Nitratidesulfovibrio vulgaris str. Hildenborough: one gene and its partner. The protein of the gene in region 2 interacts with the protein of the main gene of each other region in a pairwise test. Links are inferred from orthologs where the notes say so. Each region holds a gene or a part of one and is shown on either strand. Other genes may lie near its edges.

Region 1 (12,436 bases), 1.2 Mb from region 2 along the record:
CGAGGTCTTCCAGTGAGAGACCGGCGTAGGGGTCCTGACCGGTGGGCAGTGCGGCATCGGCGACGGCTGGGTCGGCGCCCCCCGCCCCGCGCAGGGACATGGGCAGTTCACGTTCGCCGACCCAGTCACCCGTGGCCATGATGACAGCCCTCTCCACGGCGTTCTCGAGTTCACGCACGTTACCCGGCCACGGGTGCTTGAGCAGCATGTCCATGGCCTGCGGGGTGAAACCCTTGAGGTGCTTGCGGTTGCGTTCCGCGTAACGGTCGAGGAAATGCGCCGCCAGCAGGGGGATGTCATCGGGCCGTTCACGCAGCGCGGGCATATGGATGCCGATGACATTGAGGCGATAGAACAGGTCTTCGCGAAAGCGCCCGGCGGCCACCTCTTCGCGCAGGTCGCGGTTGGTGGCGGCAAGAAGCCGCACGTCCACCGTCAGCGGAACGTCGCTGCCCACGCGCTGTATCTCTCCCTGTTGCAGCGCCCGCAGCAGTTTGGCCTGCAACAGCAGCGGCAGTTCGCCTATCTCGTCGAGGAAGAGTGTACCTCCGTCGGCCTGCACGAATCGCCCGTCACGGCGCTTGTCGGCCCCGGTGAAGGCTCCCCGCTCATGCCCGAACAACTCCGACTCGAGGAGCGACTCGGAGAGTGCTGCGCAGTTCACCGTCACCAGTTGCTTTGCGCTGCGACGGCTGCCCTCGTGAAGCGACCTTGCCACCAGTTCCTTGCCTGTTCCCGACTCTCCGGTGATGAGCACCGTGGCCTCGGACGGCGCGACGGTGGCGACGAGTTCGGCCAGCTCACGCATGGGTGCACTGCGCCCGATGATGCCCGGTGCCCGTGCCGCGTCGTCGAGGCGGCTCTTCAGCTCACGGTTCTCGGACACGAGGCGGGTATGGTCGAGGGCGCGCTCGAGGGTATGGCGCAGCACATCGAAGTCCAGCGGCTTGGTCAGGTAGTCGTAGGCCCCGAGCCGCAGAGCCTCCACGGCCGTCTCCACAGAGGAGTATGCCGTCATGATGAGAACGGGCACGGCGGGGTTGTACTCCACGATGCGCCGCAACGCCTCGATACCGCCCATGCGGGCCATGCGCACATCCATGAGCACCGCATCGCGGGCCTTTTCGCGCACCTTCTCGACGGCGGTCTCGCCGTCGTCGGCCTCGTCAGTGGCATAGCCCCAGCCGCGCAGCATGGTACGCAGCATGGTGCGGTGAGCCACATCGTCATCCACGATGAGAACGGTCACGTCGCTCATGCTACTCCCCCTTGTCCGTGTCTTGATCGGATGTGCCCGCTAATATGCCCGCGGATGTCGCCGCACGGGGCTGACCCGCGCCTGCCGCATCGGCCCGGATGTCCGGTGTCGCCCCTGCATGGACAGCGGGCAGTATGAAGGTGCACTCGGTGCCGTGCCCCGGTTCGGAGCGGAAGCCCACCTCGCCCCCATGGGCTTCGATGATCTTGTGGACGATGGCGAGGCCAAGGCCCGTGCCCTGTCCCTTGGTCGTGAAATAGGGGTCGAAGACCCGCGACAGGTTCTCCGGTGAGATGCCCGGCCCGGTGTCGCGCACCGACACCGCGACCCTGCCATCACCGTGGCGATACGCCGTCACCATAAGCTCACCCCCGTCTCCCATGGCTTCCATGCCGTTGAGGCAGACATTGAGCAACGCCTGCGCGAAGCGGTCGGGGTCCACGAGGGCCTCGGGCACATCCGGCGCGGCCTCGAAACGCACGGCGACCTTGCGGGCCTCGGCATCCGGACGTACCAGTCGCAAGGCGTGGTCGACGATGTCCGCCACACGGGTGGGCCGGGGCCGGATGTCGGAAGGACGCGACAGGCCGATGAGGTCGGAGATGACGCGGTTGAGCCTGTCGACCTCCTGCACCATGACGCGGGCGGCCTCACGGTCGTCGCTGCCTTCAGGGAAGCGCGTACCGAAGTAGGTGGCGTAGCCCTTTATCGAACTGAGCGGGTTGCGTATCTCGTGCGCGACGCCAGCGGCGAGGTTACCCACGGCTGCAAGCTTCTCGCGCCTGCGCACTTCCGCCTCGAGGTGCCGCACCTCGCTGAGGTCGCGCAACAGCAGGATGACACCCACAGCACGGCCTTCATCGTCCACGATGCGCGCGCCCCGCACGCCCAGTGGTACGCTCGTTCCGTCGGCACGGCGGCACTCCACTTCGGTGGGGGCGAGAACACCGCCACCGAGAAGATACGCGGCCATGGCATCAAGCGGGGCAGGAAGCCATGACGCGCCCTGTCCCAGTGCGGACGAAGCGCCGACACCCAGCAGGTCGGCCCCGGCTGCGTTGCATTCGTCGATGCGCCCTTCGCGGTCGAAGGCCACAAGCCCGTCAGGCAGGCTCGACACCACCTTGGCCGCGAACGCCTGCGACGCCATCAGCCGACGCCGTGCCGCCTGTTCACGTCGTGACCACACCAGCGACAGGACCCCGGCGACAGCTACGCCACCAGCCAGTGCCAGCATGAGCAGGGCATGGTTGCGGTCCTGCGCGCGCGCCTCGGCAAAGGGCTGCATATCCAGCCCCACGAGGATGACCGGAGGAGGGCCCTGCGGGCTTCGCATGCACGAGGCGTCGAACCCGCCGTGCATCCCGTGGCCGCCATGTTCACGCCTGCCGGTGTCTCCGCGACCATCTTCCGGCAAGGGGAGGCTTCCCGGAAAGGGGGAGAGGCCTTCTTGCCGTTCGCGCCATCTGGCGAAACGCTCCGCCCGTGAACGCGGCCGCTGGTCGTCGGGATGCTCCAGCCTTGCATCGTCTGGCGGAGGCGGGGCCATGCGCCCGCCTTCGGGTATGAACATGGCACGGCGGCGCACCGGGTCGAACAGGCGAAAGACCACGAAATCGTCCCCACCGTCACCGGGCAGGAGCGTCCAGCGGGGTTCTGTCCCGGCATCCAGCCTCTGAAGTTCGTCAGGGTTGAACAGGCGTGTGCCCACGCGGGTCATGTCGCTATGCGCCAGCACCTCGCCCTCGGGCGAGACCACGGCGATGAAACGGATGTCAGGCTGGTCTGCCATCTCCTCAAGCAGTATCTGCAGGCGCAACCCGGCACTGTGCCTCATGCCCGTACGTGCTCCCGCTTCGAACGAACGGATGAGCGACGCGCCCTTTTCAGTGAGGATGCGCGTCATGGTCGATGCCGCACCATGATACGACCCCAGCAGGACGGCCACGATGCCAGCCACCAGCAAGGCGGCGAGAAGCACCAGCGACCATGGCGAGGCAAGGCGGCTACGCAGACGTTCGAGGACGGTGGATGGGGTCATGTTCACTCCTGATACCTATGACGATGCCTGAGGGGCCGCAAAAGCCACAGGCCGTGCTGTCTATTTTTCATACACCTTACAGCCTCTGGCAAGGCCCAGTGGTATCTCGCGAAGAGGGTGTGCATCATGCAACTATTTGCAATCACACGAATCGCTTCTGCGAGCTTCCAGCTGCCTTGCCAAGGCAGCCCATGGTCCACGCCGACCATGGAAAAGTGATGTCGGGGAAAGCAAGGACTGCACCAACAAGGACGCGGGCAGGGGGCAGTCGTCCATATAAGCACGTCATCCAACGGCTGACGTGGATATCCCCGCGGCGCATCACAGGCTGCCCACGCGACATCCATACCATGCCCCACGAATGGAGTATATTTTTTATACACCCATACACTGTGCCTGTATCATTTTCATACGCATTTCGGGTCCGTCTCCCGGAATGCAAACTCACCCAGGCATGGCATTCAAAAAATTAATCTTTGAAAACAAAAAGTTAGATGAGCCAAATAGAGTTTGGCACGCTCCATGCTCTAGCAAGGGCAACGAGAACATGAGGCCCTTTGCCTCGAACCATAAACACCCAAGGAGAACATCATGAACAGCAAGCGCATCGCCCTCGGCATCATCGCCCTCGCCACCGTTGTCAGCCTCGGCACCGCCGCCAACAACGCTTTCGCCCGCGGGCACGGCAACTACCATGGTCAGGGGCAGATGATGGGTCAGGCCTATGAAGCCCTCACCCCCGAGAAGCAGGCCAAGTTCGACAGCCTCATCGACGCCTTCAACACCAAGGTGACGCCGCTGCGCGACAAGCTGTGGGCCAAGCACACCGAACTGAACGCCCTCTCCAGCAACCCCAACACCAAGCCCGAAGACATCCGCAAGCTCACGGACGAAATCACTGCACTGCGCACCCAGTACCGCACCGAAGCCGCCAACCTCGACGCGAGCATGCAGAAGGAAGTCGGTATCAAGACCCACTTCGCCACCATGGGACACCGTGGCATGGGCGGCATGGGCGGCGGCTGCGGCATGATGGGCGGCAAGGGCGGCATGGGCTCCGGCATGATGCAGATGCATGACGGCGAAGGCCCCCACCGCGGCCAGAACATGTAAGTTGCAGCAACGCCTGTAGCGATCAAATAACGACAAGAGGCCACCTTCACGGGTGGCCTCTTGTCGTGTGTATGGGCGAGACTTCGGGGCAGTGCGTGTCTAGCGGGCATCAGCCGCCCGGGCAACGGCTACCACGGGATGAAACGGTATCACGTAGCGTACTCGTGACTCCTGCACCCCGCAACGTTCACACAAGCCGACGACCAGACAACCTGTCGGCACCTTCGCCGATATCCATTGCTGCCCCGGCAGCGCCCACGCACAGCTTTCGCCTTCGAAGCTACTCACGGTCCCTGCAATCCCGACGCCGGAAAGCAGGCTTCCTTCTCAATCCTGTCACTGCAGTAAACCGGCGACCGGCACTCCCCCTGTGTCCCTTGGAAGAAGACCCATGGCGGTGACGTCTTCATGCCGCAAGGCATCACCATGTACCGAAAGGGTGCGCAAGCCTCGCCCGTCAACAAGGCCCACAGCCGGTTTTCGCGACTGTGGGCCCTATCCGTTCACCACCTGAGGCGAAAGCGCATTGCCGCTTCACACCGTCAGACCTGTTTGCACATTGTACTAATGTCCGCAGCCGCACCCGGCAGGGTGGGCCTCGCCGCGCAGACGGGCCACAAGGGCGGGCAGCCACTGGTACAGCACCAGCAGAAGAAGCACCACAGCCGCCACGGCAGAGAGCATACCCGGTTCCGCGTCGGCACTGCCCTGCACCCAGCCTGTCACACCCATGCCAAGCCAGCCGTAGAGCATGTTCACTGCCAGCCCAAGTGCGACTGACATGACCCCGATGACGGCGACATAGATGACAGCGGCCTTGCGACCGAGCATCCGCGCCACGACAGTGATGGTGGCCACGTTGGTCGCCGGCCCGGCGAGGAGGAAGACCAGCGCAGCCCCGGGTGAGATGCCCTTGAGGGCAAAGGCCGCAGCGATGGGGGTGGAGGCCGTCGCGCAGACATACAACGGAATGCCCACCACCATCATCAGAAGGATGCCGCCGATACCCGAGGCGAACGTTCCGGAGAAAAGGTCGTCCGGGATGAGGATGGTGATGACAGCGGCAAGCACAACGCCAAGCAGCAGCCAGCCGCCGATGTCCGCAACAAGTTCACCGAAGGCGAAGCGCATCCCGCCACGGAACCTTTCCACCACACCGCTGAAGCCGCCGCTGACCTGCCCGATGGGGGTATCATGTCCGCAACAGCCCGTGCCGGAATGCGCATGCGCTGCACTCCCGCAACCGCATGACGCGCCGGATGGCGCAGACACGCTGTGCGACGTGCCGCAACACGCAGAAGCAGCCACGGAAGCGTGCCCAGAACAGGTGCACGCGGCGTGTTCCCTGATTGGTCCCAGAGAGACACTCCCGGCCGCGGCAATGCCAGCGGCACCGTGCAGGACGGGGGCTATGACGGGCGCGGGCAGAGTGGTGGGGCCGTCATGAAGCGCCGCGTCGCGTGAAGGGGACATCACTGGGGGGGATATCTCTGACTCACCCCGCTTCCTTTCGGGGAAAAGGTCGACCATGAGCCCTGCCGCCACAGAGGTCAGCAAGGCGGCGAAGGGACGCGCCACGGTCATGACAGGGTCTAGCAAGGCCCATGTCACGGCCATGGAGTCTACCCCCGTTTCCGGTGTGGCGATGAGAAACGAGGTGGTGGCACCTTTGCTGGCACCCTGCTGACGCAACCCGGCGGCGGCAGGGATGACACCGCACGAACATAGCGGCAGGGGAATGCCGAAGAGGGCAGCCTTGAAGACAGGGCCCACATGCCCACGCCCGAGATGGCGCGCGACGAAGGAGGCGGGGACGTAGGCCTTCAGCAGTCCGGCAACGAAGAAGCCGAAGAGGACATAGGGGGCCGCTTCAAGAAGAATATCCCACGATGCCAGTATGATGTCATGGATAAGGGTCATGGTGTCCTCGGGTTGCATAATAAACATATGAACATCTGTTCATGCGTTAGGTATGACAAAGGACGCGCCATGTCAACATATGGCCGACAGGGCAACACACTGAAAGAAAGCGTCGAGAGCATCGGAGACAGCCGTCGACATGCGCGACAACGAATAAAGGCCACTCCTGCCACCGGCGTCTTGCGGAGGGGGACGTGCCCGGTTGCAGCGTCAAAAGGGTATCGAACCGCAATCGCCGCAACGGCATTATGACAGTAGGGAGGAGGACGAAAACTGAAAGGGTGTCGCCATCTGCGGAAAGACAGCACTCGCGACGCCGGTCACACCATCAGCGGTACGACACGGACTGAAAGCCATGACGACAGGTGGCACGAGATACGCCCCCCGACATCGGCGCGAGGGCCGGGACGTCATAGCATCGCTTCAGACAAGAACACGGGTCAACCTTCCCTGTAGGTCACCGGAAGACGGGGCCTTATCGCCGTATTCGCACCCTTGCGCACATGCCCGTCCACAAAGGGTATGAGGTGGCCCTTACCGGTCTTCACCAGCCGGACTCCTCGGCACGCCACAGGTCGCCCTGCATCAACGCGCGGTATCCCGGCATCACCCGATTCCAAGCTTCAGGCTGATTTCCAAACTTCAGCCCGTTTGCCCGTGTCAGTCCGATTGCAGGCTTCTGGCAAGGTCGATTGGCTTCAGGCGCGGTCCGGGCCCTTACCCACCATGTTCAGGGCGAGTTGCATCTCGCGTTGCAACCGCTGCTGTACCGCCTCGCGCACACGTGACGTGGACGAACCGAACTGTTCGGAACGTACCGCGTACACATTGCGGATGAGCTCACGTTCATGCTGGCTGCCCTTGCCGTCTCCGGCGAGGTCCACGGCCCTGTTGAAGATGCGCGCAGCGGCACCCGGCCCGTGCTGTACGGCGGTACTCCACAACACCTCCTTCAGCGCAGGAGAGAAGGCCCCCTTGTCGAGACCCGCCTGCTTGCTGACGGCATCGAGCGCCGGGACATAGTGGCTTTCGGTGATGAAACGGTCCTGCAAGGCCTCGAAACGGGCAGGCTGTTCGTCGGCGATGGCACGCCACGCATCGGGCATGGCACCGTTACGGCTTCCTGTGTTGGCGGGCCCTGCCTCGCGCAATCGACTGGCGATGTCAGGGGCCTGACCGTCGAGATAGTCGAGGAAGCGGTCCATGGTGCCGGGGCGCGAGGCTATCTGGAACTTGCCGTAGGACGTTCCGCCATGCCTGTCATAGCCGATGGCGGCGATGCCCTCGTCACCCGATTCGAACTGTGCGGCAAGGGACCCCAGACCGGAGACATCACCACTGCCGCCGGAACGTGACGCCCGCGCAGAACGCGGTGCTGCGGCGGTGCGTTTGCCCTGCGCCGTGCGGGTGGCTTCGGAGATGGCGTCGCCCATGCCGCCTTCACCGGCAAGGCGCATCTTGCCCGTGAGCGCCAGAAGGCTACGTGCGGCCATGGCCCCGTTGGAACCGATGCCGCCCCCCTGTCCTTCGAGCACCTGTGCCATGGCCGCAAGGGCGCGTGCGCCTGCGGCCTCGGCGTCGTCAGGGACGGCACCCTGCTGGGCAAGCACCTGCCCGAAGCCTGCGCCGCCCTGTCTGCTCGAAAAAGACCGAGGTGCGGGAAGGGACAGTCCCCGGGCCACATCCGGCATGAGATTCTTGTCGTAAGGCATGGTTCCTCCGGCTTCATGCGACGCGCCCCGGTCTCGCTTCGGGGAACGGGTCGCAGGTCTGGCGACAGGTGCATAGCAAGAACCGCACCTGCCGAAGGACATGCTTTGAGGACGCCATGTTAGACAGATAGACCGCGTGAAGAAGACCCTGAATGCACCCGCCGCCGTCACTTCCCCGACGGAGGGCGGTACACCCTCAGGGCGTCGCCCATGCGGGCCTGCAGTTCAGCTATACGATGCTGCCCCGTGGGGTGGGTCGAGAGGAACTCCGGGGGCCGCTTTCCGGGGGCGGATGACATCTTGCGCCAGAAATCGAGCGCGGCACGCGGGTCGTAACCTGCCTGTGCCATGAGCATGAGTCCGATACGGTCGGCCTCGTATTCCTGCTCACGCCCGAAGGGGAGCATCAGCCCCACGTTGGCACCTGTGCCATAGGCCTGACTGAACGCCTGCACCGCTGCCGGAGAACCTCCGGCCACGCCCAACGCGATGGCAGCCGCATCGTGCCCCATCTGCACCATCATGGCGCGGCTCATGCGTTCGGCACCATGCCTCGCGATGGCGTGTCCCACCTCGTGTGCCATGACGGTGGCGAGTTCGGCATCGGTATCCGCGTACTTGAATATGCCCTCATAGACGAAGACCTTGCCCCCCGGAAGGCAGAAGGCGTTGGCGACATCCTTGCCGATGAGATGGAACTCCCACCTGAAATCGCCACGGCGGGCTGCGGCGGCTATGCGCCTGCCAACGGTCTCGACACGCTGCGCCTCGTCGGTGCCGGTCTTCACCGGTTCCTTTGAAAGGATCTTTCTTGACTCCTGCTGTCCGAGGGCCATCTCCTGCTGGGGTGAGACCATGATGAACTGGCTTCTCCCGGTATACGGGGCCTTGGCACACCCGGCCAGCACGAGAAGGCACAGCAGCAGAGGCAGCAGATGTCGTAATGCGGCAAGGCCCTTGCCCACCGTGGAGAGGGCCCTTCGGGTGTGCGTCACGGTATCGCGGCTTGACGGAATCGTCATTTGTCGTATGTTCCCCTTCCTGAAAGCGGGCAAACGCGCCCATAAGGCGGGCCACTCCCGCCACCACCCACCGTATAGCCGTTTCCTCCGCGAAGGACCACACGCATGGGCAAGGACCTCATCATCGTCGAATCTCCCGCCAAGGTGAAGACCATCAAGAAATTCCTTGGCGGCAAGTATGTCGTGCAGGCGAGCGTCGGTCACGTCCGCGACCTGCCCACCAACGAGATCGGCGTGGACGAGGCCAACAACTTCGCTCCGCAGTACCGGGTCATCGACGGCAAGCAGAAGGTCGTCGACACGCTTCGCGAAGCGGCTGCGAAGGCAGACACCGTCTACCTCGCACCCGACCCGGACCGTGAAGGTGAAGCCATCGCGTGGCATGTGGCCGCGCTCATCGAAGGCAAGGCAGACAACATCAAGCGCATCCAGTTCAACGAGATCACCGCACGGGCCGTGCGCGAGGCGCTGGAGAACCCGCGCGACCTCAACCGCGCCCTGTTCGACGCCCAGCAGGCGCGCCGCGTTCTCGACAGGCTGGTGGGCTACAAACTTTCGCCGCTGTTGTGGAAGAAGGTCAAGCGCGGCATATCGGCGGGGCGTGTGCAGTCGGTGGCGTTGCGTCTCATCGTCGACCGCGAGAGTGAACGCCGCGCCTTCACACCTGAGGAATACTGGCTGTTCCGCGCCATGTTCGCCAAGAACGTGCCCGGTGCAACGCCCACAAGCCCCGACCCGCAATACGCCCCCTTCAAGGCCGAACTCGCGAAGATAGACGGCAAGAAGGCCCATGTAGCCGACGCCGACGCCGCCAACGCCCTTGAAGACGCCATGCGCGGCAAGCCCTTCGTCATCACCGCCGTCGAACGCAAGAAGCGCGAACGCCAGCCGCAGCCCCCGTTCATCACCTCCACCTTGCAGCAGGCCGCCAACCAGCGACTGGGCTATTCCGCCAAGCGCACCATGAACATCGCGCAGCGGCTGTATGAAGGTGTTGAACTGGGCGAGATGGGTACGGTGGCCCTCATCACCTATATGCGTACCGACTCGGTGCGTGTCTCCGACGAGGCACGCGACGCCGCACGCGCCTTCGTTACCGAGACGTGGGGTGCCGACTTCTGCCCGGCCAAGCCCCGGCAGTTCAAGACCAAGGGCAGCGCGCAGGACGCCCACGAAGCGGTGCGTCCCGTCGATGTCAACGTGACTCCCGACAGCGTGAAGCACCTGCTTCCCCCCGACCAGTTCCAGCTTTACAGACTGGTGTGGTCGCGCTTCGTGGCCTCGCAGATGGCCCCGGCACGCTTCGACGACACCACCGTTGCCATCGCATGCGGCCCCGCCGAATGGCGCGCCAAGGGCGAACGGATGCTCTTTCCCGGTTTTCTCGCGGCCATGCCGCAGAAGGAGGAGGGCGATGCTGAACTGCCGCCACTGCAGGAGGGCGAGACCCTGCACCCCGTCTCCGTCGAGAAGGAACAGAAGTTCACGCAGCCTCCGGCGCGCTACACCGAAGCATCTCTGGTGCGTGAACTCGAAGAGCGCGGCATAGGCCGTCCGTCGACCTACGCCTCCATCATCTCCACGCTCATCGACCGCGACTACACGCGCCTCGAGGACAAGCACTTCGTGCCCACCGACCTCGGGGCCACGGTGTGCGACCTGCTGGCGCGCCACTTCACCACCCTCATGGATGTCGGGTTCACCGCCCAGATGGAGGACTCGCTCGACAAGGTGGCAGAAGGGGGACTCGACTGGGTCGAACTGCTTTCACGCTTCTCGGCCGACTTCAACCCCACGCTGGAATCCGCTGCCAAGGCCATGGAGACGGTGAAGGGCGGTCTGCCCACAGACGTCACCTGCCCCGAGTGCGGCAAGCCCGTCGTGGTGAAGTTCGGTAAGGCAGGGCCCTTCCTCGCCTGCACCGCCTACCCCGACTGCAAGTTCACCAGTAACTTCTCCCGCGACGAGAAGGGCGACATCGTCATCGAACAGCGGGCCCGCGAAGAGCTTGAAGCCGTAGGCACCTGTCCCGAGTGCGGCAAGGACCTCGTGGTCAAGAAGGCACGCACCGGCAGCCGTTTCATCGCGTGTACCGGCTACCCCGACTGCCGCCACACCGAACCCTTCTCGACGGGCATCGCCTGCCCGCGTGAAGGCTGCGACGGTCAACTGGTGGAGAAAAGCTCGAAGCGCGGCAAGATATTCTACTCGTGCAACCGCTTCCCCAAGTGCGACTACGCACTGTGGGACTGGCCCGTACCCGGCCCGTGCCCCGTGTGCGGGTCGCCGCTGCTGGTGAAGAAGAGCACCCGTGCCAAGGGCCTGCACATCGCCTGCCCCGAAAAGACCTGTCGCTACACGCAGGAACTTCCCGACGACGAGGGATAGAAGAGCATACGGAAAGCAGACGTCAGCCTTCCGAAAAGTTAACGACACTGCAACGTTCTGCTAAAGCAGAAGAAATCATATTTCTCCGGGCAAGAATCCCGGATAACCAAGGCCCCGTGCAACATCACGGGGCCATTCTCGTTTCAGGGCACAGAGGGAGAAGAAGAGGGGTGGACGCCACCAGGGACGCACGATGGAGACCGGAAAGCAGGCGAAGCAGGCGTTGCCGACGGCGTCAGACCGACATGTCGAGCAAAAGCCCGGACGAGGAGGGCGAAGGGCTGGCATACGCCGCAAACGGGGTCTTCAGGGCACCTGAGTTAGCACTCTGAATCGCAACGGGATTGGCGGACGACACGATGCTATCGGCATTCCCGGATGCAGCTGCCGCGGCACCTGTACCTGTCTCATCCACGCCGGAAAGGCGCAGGTTCTTCAGGTCTTCGAGCATCTGCTTCAGCAGGTCGCCGCCTTCCGTGCCTCCCCCGGCAGGCGAGAGCGTGGGCAGCACACCGCCGGTGACGGATGCACCGCCTTGCCCGACCATGGTGGTCGAGGCGAGAAAGAGCTCGTCATGTCCGTTGCCGAAGAAGCCGTTGATACTGTCGTTGAGTCCGCCGTTGAAACGGGCGATGAGGCTGTCACCGGCTGCGGTACCGAATTGCCTGTCGATGAAACGCAGTCCGTCCAGCAACCCGTTGCCGAGACTCTCTTCACTGACAGACCCGTCGCCGAGACGCTTCATCACGAGACCCATGAACGCGGTGGCGGCACGGTCCCCGTGGGCATCAGCCACATGGCGCATGGCATCTTCCAGCGATGCGGCAAGCTGTTCACGTCGGGCATCACCACCGGTGCCTTCGCCTCCGGACGCCGGAGATTGCTGTCCGGCGAGCGAAAGGGCTTCGGCGGAGAGGGATATGGTGTCGCCTGCTGCGATGCTTGCACTGACGGCGGTATCGGGCACGGCACGGCGTGCCAC
Region 2 (2,977 bases):
CCTGCCCTTTCCGCCGGCAACGGAAAAACCGTTCCCATGCTGCGCAGAAACGGGCCCCACTCGCACAGGTGTCTTCCCAACGCAAGGCACGTATGGCAATGTCGAACACACGCCATCACGCGCACATCACACGAGACACCGCAAGGAGCCAACCATGTTCCGCAGCCGTTCCATCCACCTCTCGCTGCACATCCACAAGAACCCCGCCGCCATGGCAGAGCGCGCCGCCCACCTGCTGGCCGACTGCTGCGAACAGGCCATCGCGGAACGGGGCGTGTTCAATCTGGCCCTTTCTGGCGGCTCCACCCCCATCCCGCTTTTCAGACTGCTTTCAAGCTCCGACTGGGCCGAACGGCTGCCGTGGGAGAAGATAGCCGTATACTGGGTGGACGAGCGCTGCGTCGGCCCCGAGCATCCCCAGAGCAACTACGGCGTGGCCCGCCGTGAACTGCTCGGCAACGTACCCGCCACGCGCTTCTACCGCATGAAGGGCGAAGCCGACCCCGTGGATGCGGCCCTCGCCTACGAGAAGCTCCTGCGCGAGCATTTCAACCTCGGCCCGGGCGAATTCCCGCGCTTCGACTGTGTCATCCTCGGCATGGGCGACGACGGGCACACCGCCTCGCTCTTTCCGGGCGAACCCGGCCTTCAGGAATGTGAACGGCTTGTCATCGACCAGTACGTCCGCAGGCTCAAGACCGACAGGCTCACCCTCACCCTGCCCGTGCTCAACAACGCCCGGTGCTGTCTCTTCCTCGTCACGGGCGAAGAGAAGCACGACGTGCTCTCCAAGGCCCTGAACCTGCTCTCCGAACCTTCACTGCCCGCCCATTTCGTGCGTCCGCCCTCCGGCGACCTTGTATGGATCGTCGACGACGCGGCAGCACGCGGCCCCGAAAAGTAGCTGGCGCGACGCGACAGGTCGCCTGCCGCCAGAGGCACAGTACGGTCTGCTCCTGCGATTTACATGCAAAAGGGGAAGCTTCGGCTTCCCCTTTGCGTTTACTGAACACGGGCATATCACTCCGGGGCCGACGGCGGGCACGCCTTGGCGAGCGAAGCAGTCGCAGACACCATCAAAGCTGTCCGTCAGAGCATATCAACAGGATTTCAGGGCATATCCGCCGGATGTGGCGCAGGCCGGGGCCTCATGTCCCTGCATCAGACTTGCCCCTCATGCGGCAGCTAGCCCGCCGTGTCATCGTCCCCGCCAGCCTCATGCCGCGCGATGGCGGGCTGCGTGGCCCCACCCTGACCGCAGGCCCTTTCCTGATCATCATCTGCGGCAGCATCAAGGACAGAGGTGAGCACGGCCCCCCCGGTCATCTCCACCAGTGCCGCCTCGAACATGGCAAGACGTTCATGCGGCAGCGAGACCTCGAAGACGGCGTCGACACCGAAACGTTCTGCCACCGTCACCGCCTCGAACGTCGGCAGCAGCCGCTGGAAGAGCGTCACCTGCGTATAGTCGATGACCACCTCCACACGCACGGGAATGATGCGCTCACGCCGCGGCAACGTATCAAGACCTATGCGCACGAGGCCCTGATACGCCCGGACGAGGCCCCCGGTACCAAGCTTGACCCCACCGAAATATCGTGTCACCACCGCCGCCACCTCACCCACTCCGCCATGCAGCAGCATGGTCAGCATGGGCCGCCCCGCCGTGCCGTGCGGTTCACCGTCATCGCTGAATCCTACGCGGGCTGTGGCACCGGGTGCGCCCGCCGCGAAGGCCCAGCAATTGTGCGTGGCATCCGGGTGTTCACGCCGGATGGCCTGCACGAAGGCATGGGCCGAAGCCGTGTCGGGGGCATGTGCCAGCGTGACGATGAAGCGGCTACGGCGTATCGTCTCCTCCTCACGGTGGAAGACGCCGGGGGCGAGGTCTGGTATGGGGTAACGCGCACTCATGAAGGCTGCCGTTAGCCTCCCCCGCACGCCCGGTCAACCCGCAGCCACCCGTACAACACGTCGAAACGTCCAGCAGTACAGCATGTCCAAAACGCTCATCATCGCCGAAAAGCCCTCCGTGGCCCGTGAAATCGCCCCCCTCGTCGGCGCACAGGGGCGCCGTGCAGGCTACCTTGAAGGCCCCGACCATCTGGTCAGCTGGGCCGTCGGACATCTTGTGGGCATCGCGGAACCCGAAGAACAGGACGAGGCATGGGCCGGACGCTGGACACTCGAGCAACTGCCCATGCTCCCCCCGCGCTTCCAGTTGCGCGTACTGCCCGAAACGGCAGACCAGTTTTCCGTACTCCAGCGTCTGCTGCTGGACGACCGGGTGACCGGCATCGTCAACGCCACCGACGCCGGACGCGAGGGCGAACTCATCTTCCGGCGTATCTACCTCGTGGCGGGATGTGACAAACCGGTGCGCCGCCTGTGGGCCAGCGACATGACAGAGGAAGGTCTGCGCAAGAGCCTCGCAAGGCTACTGCCCGACGAGGAGAAGCGTAACCTCGGCCTTGCCGCCTTCGCCCGCGCCGAAGCCGACTGGCTTGTGGGCATGAACTTCTCGCGCCTGTTCACCGTCAAATCTGGCGGCCTCGTCTCCGTGGGGCGCGTCCAGACCCCCGTACTGTGCCTGCTGGCCGACCGCCGCCGCGACATCGAGCACTTCACCCCGCAGGACTTCTGGACCGTGGAGGCGACGTTCGACAAGAACCTCGATGCTGGCACGTCGACCGGCACAAGGCCGATGACGTCTCCCGCAGCCCGCAGCACCGTGCCCTGCCTCGCGGAATCCGGCCCTGCCACCGGCGATGCCCCTCCTGCACCCGACGGTGACAGGACAACACAGTCCGAGGCCCAGACAGACGAGGGAACGAAGCCCGACGCGCAAGCAGACGCCCTTTCAGATGCCTCATCTGCCGCACCAGCAACATCCGCGCCGGACACTCCCGTCGCGTCGGATGTCCCCGATGCTGAAATCGCCGCCCCCGAAGCCGCCGCAAACGACGACAGGTTCCGT

The links.
Region 1: the proteins of DVU_RS10860 (region 2) and topA interact in binary tests that used the Escherichia coli proteins (3 or more experiments, as listed by UniProt). The link is inferred for Nitratidesulfovibrio vulgaris str. Hildenborough from one-to-one orthologs.

What each region holds. Positions count from the first base shown.
Region 1 is NC_002937.3:3,554,472-3,566,907, forward strand. The notes cover bases 8,791-11,812. They hold topA (type I DNA topoisomerase), read left to right. Parts: upstream 8,791-9,171; coding sequence 9,172-11,454; downstream 11,455-11,812. Other genes in these bases: DVU_RS15880 (M48 family metallopeptidase), read right to left, coding at 8,791-9,066; DVU_RS15890 (hypothetical protein), read right to left, coding at 11,690-11,812. Also shown: DVU_RS15855 (sigma 54-interacting transcriptional regulator), read right to left, coding at 1-1,258; DVU_RS15860 (ATP-binding protein), read right to left, coding at 1,260-3,299; DVU_RS15865 (periplasmic heavy metal sensor), read left to right, coding at 3,891-4,412; DVU_RS15870 (SO_0444 family Cu/Zn efflux transporter), read right to left, coding at 4,977-6,332; DVU_RS15875 (VgrG-related protein), read right to left, coding at 7,031-8,044; more of DVU_RS15880, read right to left, coding at 8,212-8,790; more of DVU_RS15890, read right to left, coding at 11,813-12,436. UniProt on the Escherichia coli protein: Releases the supercoiling and torsional tension of DNA, which is introduced during the DNA replication and transcription, by transiently cleaving and rejoining one strand of the DNA duplex.
Region 2 is NC_002937.3:2,406,460-2,409,436, forward strand. The notes cover bases 51-2,977. They hold DVU_RS10860 (IMPACT family protein), read right to left. Parts: upstream 1,915-2,977; coding sequence 1,186-1,914; downstream 51-1,185. Other genes in these bases: pgl (6-phosphogluconolactonase), read left to right, coding at 155-904; DVU_RS10865 (type IA DNA topoisomerase), read left to right, coding at 1,997-2,977.